3 regions of the Arthrobacter rhamnosi genome follow, and region 1 is predicted to be linked to each of the others. Evidence: riboswitches for the same ligand, from Rfam matches in the RefSeq annotation. Region 1 holds a riboswitch; each other region holds the start of a gene.
What was found. Region 1 has a riboswitch for S-adenosylmethionine ahead of ACX80I_RS04875 (MetQ/NlpA family ABC transporter substrate-binding protein). Riboswitches for the same ligand answer to the same signal wherever they lie in the genome.
Positions count from the first base shown of each region.

Region 2: linked by a shared signal. The riboswitch ahead of ACX80I_RS09655 (ABC transporter substrate-binding protein) and the one ahead of ACX80I_RS04875 (MetQ/NlpA family ABC transporter substrate-binding protein) in region 1 are both predicted to bind S-adenosylmethionine.
Region 3: linked by a shared signal. The riboswitch ahead of ACX80I_RS11420 (ABC transporter substrate-binding protein) and the one ahead of ACX80I_RS04875 (MetQ/NlpA family ABC transporter substrate-binding protein) in region 1 are both predicted to bind S-adenosylmethionine.

Region 1 covers NZ_JBTNDT010000002.1:110,482-114,475, reverse strand. Annotated here, with positions in the region: gene ACX80I_RS04880 (GAF domain-containing sensor histidine kinase) at 1-925, shown strand, start outside; SAM riboswitch class IV at 1,040-1,153, shown strand; gene ACX80I_RS04875 (MetQ/NlpA family ABC transporter substrate-binding protein) at 1,352-2,236, shown strand; gene ACX80I_RS04870 (methionine ABC transporter ATP-binding protein) at 2,310-3,338, shown strand; gene ACX80I_RS04865 (methionine ABC transporter permease) at 3,338-3,994, shown strand, end outside.
Region 2 covers NZ_JBTNDT010000004.1:165,697-169,690, reverse strand. Annotated here, with positions in the region: gene ACX80I_RS09670 (APC family permease) at 1-199, opposite strand, end outside; gene ACX80I_RS09665 (carbon-nitrogen hydrolase family protein) at 202-1,086, opposite strand; gene ACX80I_RS09660 (FadR/GntR family transcriptional regulator) at 1,175-1,966, shown strand; SAM riboswitch class I at 2,079-2,177, shown strand; gene ACX80I_RS09655 (ABC transporter substrate-binding protein) at 2,281-3,921, shown strand; gene ACX80I_RS09650 (ABC transporter permease) at 3,918-3,994, shown strand, end outside.
Region 3 covers NZ_JBTNDT010000005.1:84,754-88,747, reverse strand. Annotated here, with positions in the region: gene ACX80I_RS11425 (amino acid ABC transporter permease) at 1-635, opposite strand, end outside; gene ACX80I_RS11420 (ABC transporter substrate-binding protein) at 646-1,569, opposite strand; SAM riboswitch class IV at 1,732-1,849, opposite strand; gene ACX80I_RS11415 (aminodeoxychorismate lyase) at 1,957-2,835, opposite strand; gene ACX80I_RS11410 (DUF7793 family protein) at 2,931-3,314, shown strand; gene ACX80I_RS11405 (EAL domain-containing protein) at 3,323-3,994, opposite strand, start outside.

The DNA of each region.
Region 1 (3,994 bases):
CTGCACCGAGGACCCTCGCTTCCGTGCGAATCCCTTCGTCGACGGCCGCTTCGGCGCCGTCCGTTTCTACGCCACCACCCCGCTCCTGACGAAGGACGGCGTGCCGCTCGGCACCCTCTGCATCTTCGACGAGAAGCCCGGGAACCTCACAGACCAGCAGGCCGCGGGGCTCGAGACGCTGGCCGCGCAGGTCGTCGACGTCCTCGACCTCCAGCTGCGCACCCGTCAGCTGGACGCCACGGTGTCCGAGCTGCAGCGCAGCAACGAACTGCTGGGCGAATTCGCCGGCCGGATCAGCCATGACCTCCGGGGACCGCTGACCAACGTCGTCGGCCTCGCGGAGCTCGCCGAGGACGAGCCGGCGCTCCAGGAGGGTCCGGCGGGCACGTACTTCAAGCGCATCGGAGCGAGCGCCCTCCGGATGTCCTCCATGGTCGAGAACCTGCTCGGCTACTCGCGCGTGGGCGGCGCGGCGCACCTCGAGACCGTCTCCCTCGCCGAAGCCGTCGCGGCCGCCGTCGACGATCTGGGACACCACGTCGACGGCGTACAGATCACGGTCGGGGACTTCCACGGCCACGCCGACCGCGAGCAGCTCCGGGTCCTCATCCAGAACCTGGTGGCCAACGCCGTGGCCTACGCGCGTCCGGGCGTCCCGCCGGAAGTGCACATCACGGGCACCGGCATCGCGGAGTTCTGGCGCCTCGACGTCGCCGACAACGGGAAAGGCATCCCGCCCGAGGAGTACGACCGCGTGCTCGAGCCGCTGGTGCGGCTCGGGCGTGAGGGCGATCCGTCCGGTACCGGGATAGGGCTGGCGACGTGCGTGCGCATCGCCCAGGCGCACGGCGGGCGCCTCACCTTCGACCAGACTCCCGGGGGTGGGCTCACCGTGCGGGTCTGGTTCGGGTCGAGCCCGACCTGACGGTCTTCGTCGGGGCGGCGCGCCCTCCGGTACGGGAGCGGGTCGTCGAATATGACGCGCCGGGTCACGGTCGTTTTGACCCTGTTCGATCCTGTCGCCTAGCGTTCCCAGAAGAATCAAGAGTTCCAGCCATGGGCCCTGGCCGGTTGGACAGCAACCCTCTCCCGTAGTGGGGTGCTCCAGGTGAAGATTCGGCCGCCGGGATACTCCGGACGGCAAGTACGGCGATTCCCGCGGTGCTTCTCCGAAGCCCTGCCGGAGAACGCCCGCAGCATCCAGTGAGCGAGCATGTCAGTCCAGTAGAAACACGTCCGAGCAGCCTGAGCTGTCCGTCAGTACCGCTGCGTGACTGCTGTCTGCTTCCGTCCCGATTCCCCTGTCGCTGAGCCGTCCGCTCAGCAGGTACCCGTCCGAAGGAAAGAAAATATGATCAACTCCCGCAAGCTCCTGGCAGCCGCCGTCGTCCCGTTCCTCGCCTTCACCGTTGCCTGTGGCTCCTCGGAGGCCTCCGAGGGAGGCAATGAGACCGTCCGCCTGGGAGTCGTGGGTGCAAGCGACCCGGAGTGGGCTGTGCTGACCGACGCGGCCGCCGAGGAAGGCATCGACCTCGAGGTCGTCGACTTCGCCGAATACACGCAGCCCAACCCTGCGCTGACGGAAGGCGAGCTGGACCTCAACCAGTTCCAGCACCTCGTCTACCTCGCCCGCTACAACGTCTCCAGCGGCGAGGACCTCACCCCCGTAGGATCGACCGCCATCTACCCGCTGGGTCTCTACTCCACGAAGTACAAGTCGGTGGAGGAAATCCCCGAGGGGTCCACCGTCGCCGTGCCGAACGATGAGAGCAACCTCGCGCGCGGCCTGCTCGTCCTCCAGTCGGCCGGCCTGGTCACCCTCAAGGACGGCGGCAGCGCCTTCTCCACCATCGATGACGTCGACGAGGCGGAATCCAAGGTGACCGTCACGACCCTCGAGGCATCACTGACGCCGACCTCCCTTCCGGACGTCGCCGCTGCGATCATCAACAACGACTTCGTGCAGGACGCCGGCCTGAACTTCGACGACGCCATCGCCAAGGATGACCCGACCGATCCAGCCGCCGCTGCCTACGTCAACATCTTCGCCTCACGCGCCGGTGAGGAGAACAACGAGACCTACCAGAAGCTGGTGAGCATCTACCAGGAGAACCAGGAGGTCCTCGACGCCGTGCAGGAGACCTCGGGCGGAACCGCTGAGTTCCTGAAGGTGCCGGTGGACGAGCTGAAGACGTCGCTCGACACCGTCGAGGAAGACACCCGCGCCCAGGGCTGATCAGCCGTCTCTCCCGCGTGTGGCCGGTCGGTGATCCTGACCGGCCACACGCATCCCCTCAGCTAGGAACACGATGCCACTCATCTCACTGCGGAACGTCACGAAGAGCTTCCCCCCGGGGCGCCGCGGCGAACCCCTCGTCCATGCCATCGACAACGTCAGCCTCGACATCGAGGCGGGGGAGATCTACGGCATCATCGGGTACTCCGGGGCGGGCAAAAGCACCCTCGTCCGTCTGATCAACGCCCTCGAGAAGGCGTCCAGCGGCGACATCATCGTCGACGGGCACCAGGTCACGAACGTCCCGGACCGCCAGCTACGCACACTGCGCCTGGACATCGGCATGATCTTCCAGCAGTTCAACCTTTTCAGCGCCAAGACGGTCTGGAACAACGTGGCCTACCCCCTGCGGGTCGCCGGCAGGACCAGGGACGAGATCCAGGCCCGCGTGACCGAACTCCTCGACTTCGTGGGACTCGCGGACAAGGCATCGAACTACCCGGAGCAGCTCTCCGGCGGCCAGAAGCAGCGCGTCGGCATCGCCCGCGCCTTGGCGACCTCACCCAAGATCCTCCTCGCCGATGAGGCCACCTCGGCCCTCGATCCCGAGACCACCCATGAGGTACTCCGCCTCCTGCGCCGGGTCAACGAGGAACTCGGCATCACCATCGTGGTCATCACGCACGAGATGGACGTCATCCAGACACTCGCCACCAAAGTAGCGGTGATGGACCGTGGGCGGATCGTGGAGCAGGGCGACGTCTTCGACGTGTTCTCCAACCCCCGTGAAGCATCGTCGCAACGGTTCGTCTCCACCGTGGTCCGCGGCATCCCCGCACCTGATGAACTGGCAGCACTACGGGAGAGGCACCGAGGGCGGATCGTCACCTTCTCCTTCCGCGACGGCGACTCCTCGCAGGCATCCGTGTTCCTCGAACTGGCCGCTGCCGGCATCGAATTCGAACTGATCTACGGCGGCATCAACGACATCCGGGGCCGCGCCTTCGGGCATCTCACCCTCGCGCTCACCGGAGCGGACAGCGTCATCGACGCGACCCTGCACCACATGGCCGGCCGTATCACCGTGAAGGAACTCGCCTGATGGAAGACCTCATCCCCCTGACACCCCAACTGTGGGAAGCCACCTACGAGACCCTGTACATCGTGGGCCTCAGTCTCCTCTTCGGAGGTCTCGGAGGGCTCCTGCTGGGCATCGGTCTCTACACCACCAGGGCCGGCAGCATCCTCGGCAACCGGGCCGTGTTCGGCACCCTGAACATCATCGTGAACATCTTCCGGCCGATCCCGTTCATCATCTTCCTCGCCGCAGCGCAACCCCTCGCCCGCGCCGTCACGGGAACCGGCATCGGCAACAGTGCCATCATCTTCACCCTGTCCCTCGCGGCAGCATTCGGCATCAGCCGCATCGTCGAGCAGAACCTGCTGACCGTCCAGCCCGGGGTCATCGAGGCTGCGCGCTCGGTCGGCGCAGGACGACTGCGCATCATCCTGACGATCCTCATCCCCGAGGCTCTCGGCCCGCTGATCCTCGGATTCACCTTCATCTTCGTGGCCCTCGTCGACATGTCGGCCGTGGCCGGATATGTCGGCGGCGGCGGTCTGGGTAACTTCGCGATCCAGTACGGCTACCGGCAGTTCAACCCCGTCGTCACCTGGGCGGCGGTCATCGTGATCATCCTGCTCGTCCAGGCCGTCCAGTTGCTCGGCAACGTCCTGGCGCGCAAGGTCCTCCGCCGC
Region 2 (3,994 bases), on a different contig from region 1:
CGGCCATGCGTCCGTAGCTGTGCGCCGTGAAGAGCATCGCGAGGAGGGCGAGGAGGTAGGCCGACGGCGATGCGCCGCCCGTCGCCTCGGCAATGACGCCGAAGATCGCCAGGACGATCAGGGGTGTGAGGTAGGCAAGTCCGAACAGGACGAGCGAGGGCAGCCGGAGGGTGCGGGTGAGCTGAGACGAGGTCTGCATGGCTAGTCCTGACGGGCAGTGGACGCGGGGGTCCAGGTAGCGGGATCGATGCGGCCGGAGTACATGGGCAGCTCGATCGGGGTCTCATGGGCGCGGAACTGGGACCACATGCGGTTCAGCCCGGCGGTGCCGTGCGTGCGCACGTAGTCGATGCGCGACAGGTCGAGGGTGGCCGCCATCATCCCGGTACCCTCGTCGTCGAGAGATTCGAGGACCGTGCCCTCCGGGTCCACGATGAGGCTCTGGCCGCGCCCGGTGGGGCCGGCACAGTTGACGCTGACAATAAACACCTGGTTGACGATGGCGTTGGCCCGGGCGAGGACCAACTCGTGTTCGCGGTCCTCCGTGGTGGTCTTGACGACATTGAGGATCACGTCCGCGCCGAGCCAGGCGAGCTGGCGGGTCACTTCGGGGAACCACGCGTCGTAGCAGATGGACAGACCGGCCCTGCCGTAGCCCTCGAGGTCGACGGTGACGAAGGCGTCCCCGGGGTCGTACGGCTCAAAGGGACGCCACGGGAAGATCTTGCGGTAGCTCGCCTCGAGCTCGCCCTGCGGGGAGAACACGAGGGCGGTGTTGAACAGCTGCCCCTCGGGCCCGCGCTCGCAGATGCTTCCGGGCACGAGCCACACGCCGAGGTCCCCGGCGAGCTGTGCGAGCTCCCGCACGAGGGGCCCGTCGAGGGGCTGCGCAGACTCCTGGAGCGCTTCCGTGCGCGCCTGGTCGGGGTAGCCGTCACCGAACAGGTGCAGTTCGGGGTAGACGAGGAGCCGGGTTCCGGGATGCGCCGCGAGGGCGTCGGAGACCTGGGTGGCGAAGACCGAGAATGGCTCACCGATCGCGATCGGTTCGGACTGGACCGCGAGGAGCGGTAGGGGCTGTGACATGGGTCGCCTTGGCTTGCAGTGACGGGGCTCACGCAATATTAGCTCATATTGAACTATTATCAAGGCGGGACGACGTTAGGGTGAAACCATGGCTGCTGAAGTGCGGGAACCGCCGGGTACGGCGGCGTCGTCTCCCCTGCCGTCTGCACTGCCGGCTCCTATGCCCTCTGCCCTGCCGCCCGGCCTGCCGCCCGGTCACGGACGGCGCAGCGCCATCGATGCCGTCCGCGCCCGCATCGCCACCTCCATCTCGCTCGGCCTTATCCAACCCGGCGAACGGCTGCCGGACCAGGCCGACATCGCCCTGGGGCTCTCGGTCAGTCCGATGACAGCCCGTCGGGCGATGGCGAGCCTTGCCGACGAGGGGATCGTCGTCCGGCGGCGTGGACGTGACGGCGGTACCTTCGTCGCGGCGGATCCTCCCGCCGTCGCCCTGGAGAGGCTGTCCCTGGGACTGCCGGATGCCGCGGCCGTCCACGATCTGGTGGACCGGCGCCTCCTCGCCGAGTGCGCGGTCACCCACTTCGCCGCCGTCAACGCCACGGAGGACGAGCTGGAGGCGCTGGAGGCGCTGACGCAGCGCATGGGGAAGGCCACCAACTGGTCGGAATACCACCAGGCCGACGACGCCTTCCACCGGTCCGTGGCCGCGGCGTCCCACCTCGGTGCTGCCACCGCCGTGTATTCGGCAGCCCTCGGCGAGCTGTACGAGCACTTCGTCCCGTACCCCATCGACGCACTGCACCGCGCCAACGAGGACCACATCGACCTGGTGCGTGCGCTGCGGAGGCGCGACGCGGTTCAGGCGGTCTCGATCGCCCACGCGCACGTCGACAGCCTGCACTCGACGATGTTCATGGAACTCGCGCGTCGCGCCTAGCTGCCGGCCGGTCCGGCCGGTCCTCCTACGACCTCCCGCACGACCTCCCGCATGACCGAATATGACGGGGACCACTGGCGCAGCCGATGCCCGGTGCGCTTAGCTGTAGCCATAACCATCCCGAGCGGCCGAGAGACCTGGATCGACGACGCCGCAGCAACCCTCCCTGTGTAGCAACGGGGAACGGTGCTACTGCCAGGACCGATGGAGAAGCTACACGCTTTCGTTGGTCTCCCCTCCCGTGCTTCCGCACGCCCGGGTGATCGCTGGCTGTCCTGTCTGCCCTCCATCGGGCGATGATTCAGGAGCCCAGCGTGACAACAGCAAGCCCCAGCACACCCCGCACCCTCGCCCTGCTCGCAGCGGCCGCAGGCCTTCTCCTCACCACATCGGGCTGCGGAGGATCAGCCGCAGCGAGCGAGGACGACACGTTCGTCTTCGCCACCGGCAAGGACATCTCCTGCCTCGACCCCCACGTCGACGGCGACATGCCGCAGGCCTCGATCGCGGCGAACTACCTCGACTCCCTGGTCTCCCAGGACAGCGAGGGCGCCATTCATCCGTGGCTCGCCACGGACTGGTCAGTGTCCGACGATGGCCTCACCTACACCTTCACGGTGCGCGACGACGTCTGGTTCACCGACGGCACGAAGCTCACCGCGGAGGCGGTCAAGGCGAACCTCGACCACATGGTCGACCCCGACACGCAGTCCGGCACGGCCGGCGGCTACCTCAAGCCCTACACCTCCACCGAGGTCGTCGACGACACCACCGCCGTCGTCACCCTCAACCGCCCCTACGCGGCATTCCTCGAGGTGCTCGCCCAGCCGTTCCTCGGCATCGAGTCACCCGAGGCCCTCAAGCGCCCGCGGGCCGAGAACTGCAACGCGCCGGTGGGCTCGGGCCCCTACAAGATCGTCGACTACGTGCCGCAGTCGAAGGTCAGCCTCGTCCGCAACGAGGACTACAACTCCGCTCCTCCCTATGCGAAGCACCAGGGCCCGGCCCACATCGAGAAGATCGAGTGGCGGATCGTCCCCGAGGACTCCACACGCTACGGACTCCTCCGCGCCGGCCAGGTGGACGCCCTCGACCTCATGCCGTCGGTGCACTTCGACGAGGCCGAGGCCGATCCGAACGTCGAACTCATCCTGCAGGACCGGCCCGGGAACCCGACCAACCTGATCCTGAACACCACGCGCGCACCGTTCGACGACCTCAACGTCCGCAAGGCCTTCCTGCGCAGCGCCTACGTGGATGCGGGCATCAACAGCGTGTACTTCGGCACCGTGACCCGGGCCGGCGGACCGCTGAGCTCCACCACCGGCTTCTACTCCCCCGACTTCGAGCACGTCTACGATCCGGACCCCGAGGAGGCGGCACGCCTGCTCGACGAGGCCGGCTGGACCGAACGCGACGACGAGGGCTACCGCGTGAAGAACGGCCAGCGCCTCACGGTGCACTTCCCCTACACGCCGGACTGGTGGCCCACAGCGCACCAGGCCCTGGTCACCCAGATCCAGGCGACGGCGAAGAAGGCAGGGTTCGAGGTGCTGATCGAGAACGGCGACGGCGCCAGCGTCAGCGAACTCGGCAACAACTTCGAGTACGACCTCCGCGCCGACTACTGGAACACCAACACCGCTGACGTGTTGCGCATCGTCTTCTCCTCGGAGTACACCGAGTCGGCGGGCTTCGTGCCCAACGGCTCGGGCTTCCGCAACCCGGAGCTCGACGGCATCCTCAACGACGCACTCGCGACCGACGACCCGGAGGTCCGCAAGGACCTCTACTACCAGGCGCAGCAGATCGTGAGCGACAACGCACTCCAGCTCCCGCTCTACAACCAGGCCAGCCAGGTGGCGCTCCGCAGTGACCGCTTCACCTCGCTCGCCCTCGAGCCGAGCCTCTCCCTCCCCTACCTCTACGACGTCACGGCGGTCGATTCCGAATGAGCACCTCCCTCGATTCCCTCAGTGCGGCACCCCGCACCACCGCGACCGTCGGCAGTGCCGGCAGCGTCATCCT
Region 3 (3,994 bases), on a different contig from region 1:
AGGGCGGCGGAGGCGATGAGCGGCGAGAGGTTGCCCGTGTTGCTGGCCGCATCGTTGCCGATCCGGAACAGCTCACGCTCGCTGGTCAGGAGTCCGAGGAAGTAGATCAGCGAGGACTCCTTGATCAGCGCGATGAACTGGTTCACCAGGGCGGGCAGCACGCGCCGCACGCCCTGGGGAACCACCACGAGCTGCATGGAGGAGCGGTAGCTGAAGCCCAGTGCGCGCGAGGCCTCCAGCTGTCCCTTTTCCACACTCTGGATGCCGGAGCGGAAGATCTCGCCGATGTAGGCCGCCGCCATGAGCGACAGCGCGAGGATGCCCATGGGGAACGGGCTCGTGCTGCCGGTGGCCTGGCGGTAGATCGGGCTGAGGCCGATGCCGATGAGCAGGATGATCACCACGGCGGGGACGCCACGGAAGATGTCCGTATAGATGCGCGCCACCCAGCGGAGCAGCCGGTTCCGGGAGATCCCCATGATCGCGAGGAGCATGCCGAGGACCGACCCGATGATGCCGGACGTGATCGCGAGGATCAGGGTGTTCCGCAGTCCGACCGCCAGGAGTTCCGGCAGGACGGCGGCCATCGCCCCCCAGTCGAAGAAGGTCTGCGAGAGCTGTTCAAGGGCATTCATGCAGGGACCGCTACTTTACTTCCACGGCTTTGCTGCCGGGCTTCCAGTCGGAGGGCATCTCGCGGTCCGGGTACCACTCCTTGGTGAGCTCGGTCCACGTGCCGTCCTCGATCACGGCGTCGAGCCCGGAGTTGAGCGCGTCGATCAGGGGCTGGTTCTCGCTGTTCACGGCATAGGCCGTGAAGTTCTCGGTGTTGATGATGGTCTCGGCGATGGTGGTGTCATCGCCCTCCTTCACCTGGCCGGTGGCCTGCTGGGACGGGGCGACCCACGCGTCGACCTGGCCGTTCTTCACGTTCGCGTAGACCGTGTTGTAGTCCGCGAAGCGCACGGGCTCGAGGCCGAGGGTGTTGGTCACGTAGTCGTCCTGGACGGTGCCCTGCACCACGCCGATGCGGGTGCTCTCCGAGAGGGAGTCGAAGCCCGTGACCGAGGAACCGTTCTTCGTGACGACGGCCATGTACCCGAAGTCGTAGCCGTTCGTGAAGCCGACGTTCTCGCGGCGGGCGGCCGTCGTGGAGATCGAGGAGGATCCGACGTCGAACTGCTTGTTCTGGACCTGGGCGAGCAGTGCGGAGAAGTCCGTGGACGCGAACTCGACCTCGAGACCGAGCTTGTCGCCGATGGCGCGGAGCAGCTCGTTGTCGTAGCCGGTGAAGACGCCGTTCTCGATGAAGATGTTCGGCGGAGCGTCCGAGAGGGTGCCGACGCGCAGGGTCCCCTCCGTGATGAGGCCGAGCTTGGAGGTGTCGATCTCGTCGACCGGCGTGGTGTCCTCGGTCGTGTACTGGTCGAGCGACTGCTGGTCGCTGCCGGCGAGGGCGTCGGTGGTCGCGGTCGGCTCGCTGCTGCTACTGGTGTTGCTGCCGCAGGAGACGGTCAGCGCGAGGAGCGGGACGGCGAGTGCCGCGAGGACTTTGCGGGAGATGTTCATGGGGTCCTTCTTCGATGCTGGCCCGGGGTGCGGGCCGACTGGATGAGGTGGATCTCGGGGAGGAACGAATAGGTGCCGGGAGGCTGCTGGTGACACGCTCGCTGTTCTGGCCGGGCGCGGTGTGGCGGCTGCTGTCCCGGTTACCTCGGGGTGGTCCGCACGACGCCGTACTTGCCAACCGGGGGACTGGTCCCGGCGGCCGAATCTTCACCTGGAGCACCCCACTACGGGAGAGGGTTGCTGTCCAGCCGGCCAGGGCCGAGGGCTGGAGCTCTTGATTCCAAGAAAACGCTATGGCAGCACGAAGTGCCCGGTCAAAACGAAATTGCGCGGAAATCGGCGTTTGACGCGGTAAACGGCCTGTGGGGCAGGCTTTTGTGGCGAAAATTACACGAAGCGGTCCACGAGGTCGGTCAGCTCGGCCGTGAGGGCGGGCGAGGATCGGACGGCCTGGCCGTCGATCGAGAGCACGGGTGCGAGGAGCCGGATGCTCGAGATCAGCCATACCGCGTCGGCGTCGAGGAGGTGGTGCGGTTCCAGGGGGCCGTAGCCGAGTTCCCACCCCTGCTCCTTGGCCGCCGTGAACAGCGCGCTCTGCGAGGTGCCCGCGAGGATGCCGCTCTCGAGCTGCGGTGTCAGGAGTGTCTTCCGTCCGTCGCGGTCGGAGGCCAGCAGCACGGTCGAGGTGGGGCCCTCCAGGACCTTGCCGTCGGAGGACGTGAAGATGACGTCGTCGGCCCCGTGGGCCTTCGCGTAACGGATGGCCGCCATGTTGACGGCGTAGGAGAGGGTCTTGGCGCCCAGCAGCAGCCAAGGTGCGCGCTGCGCCACGGAGCTGTCGTACCCGCGTTCGAGGAACAGGACCCGGAGTCCCGTCCTGCGCTGTTCGATCGTCGACGCCGGCACGGGCGCGACCTGGACCCACGCGGTGGCCCGCCCGGCGCCTTCGGCCCCGCGCGTGGCGATGAGCTTCACGACGGCGTCATGGCGCTCCGGTTCCGCTGCCGCGAATTCCCGCAGGCCGGTGCGGATGGCCCGGCTCCACGCCTCGGCGTCGGGGACCGGAAGGTCCAGGGCCGCTGCCGACGACGCGAGCCTCGTCAGGTGTGCCTGCTCCTTGCGGGGAGACCCGTCGACGGCCAGGAGCGATTCGAAGACCCCGTCGCCGCGGGTGGCGCCCAGGTCCGTGGCAAGGAGCTGGGGCTGCGAGGCATCGACGACCCTGCCGTCGTCGTGGGCCGGGTCGAGGAACACGAGAACAGTCATGGCCCCCAGCGTATCCGCTCGCGCCCGACCACCCCTGTCTGTAGTGTGCGAGGGGATGTCCGGCACTCGGGTATCACCACAGGGGGTTGGGGAGCATGGCGGAAGAACGGGATGCCGCCCCGGAAGCCTTCGTGGCCGAGCTGCGCACCGAGGTCCTGTGGGTCCAGTGGCGGCGCAATACGAGCGTCGGCGACAGTGATGCCGCAGCACTGATCGAGCGGTCCAACGCGCTGTGCCGGGACGTCTGCCCGCCGATGCTGGTGGAGCTCAACGGCATGGTGTCGCTCACGCGGAGCGCTCTTCACGGTTTCGCGACTGCGCTGAACATCGCAGCCATGGCCATCGTCGGCCCGAGCGCGGTCGACAGGACACTGGCGGACTTCTTCGCCCGGGTGCACAACCCCCCGTACCCCACGCGCTACTTCGAGTGCCCGGCCGAGGCGCTGGCCTGGCTCACCGAACATCCGTACGGTCCCTGACAACCCCCTCAGGAGCTGACGGGAGTCCCCGATCGGGTGAGTGCCGTGATGAGCCGCTCCACACGCACGAGGCCCGCGAAATTGCCGGCGTCGTCGGTCGCCAGCACCGGATCGAAGCGGGTCGGGATATCGCGCGTGACGCACCGCTCCAGGGCCTCGGGAATGGGGGTGTCCGTGTTCACGCACATGCCCTGGCCGAGCACCCCCAGAAGCGCCGCGTCCTGGGTCAGCACCGCGACCGGCCGGCGCCCCGACACCAGGACGACCTCGGTCAGCGAGGGGTCCCCGGCGAACGCGGCCCGCGCATCATCGATGCTCGTCACGGTCGCCGCGACTTCCAGGACCGAACCGACGGACGGGCGCCGGGCCGGGACCCGGCGGGCGAGACGATGGGCGATCTCGGGGTCGAGCTCACCCCAGGGCGGGGCCGGGCGGCCCAGCAGGTAGCCCTGGACGAGGGGGACACCCAGGGAGGCGAGGACGTCGAGTTCCTCGATCCGCTCGACGCCTTCGGCGATGATCCAGGCGTCGAGCCTGCCCACGAAGGCTCCCAGCATGTCCACCAGTGCACGCTTGGCTTCGTCGTGGTGGATGTCCGTGATGAAGTCCCTGTCGACCTTGACGAAGGCCGGCCTGAGGGCCAGGAGATGCTGCAGTCCCGCGTACCCCGAGCCGGCGTC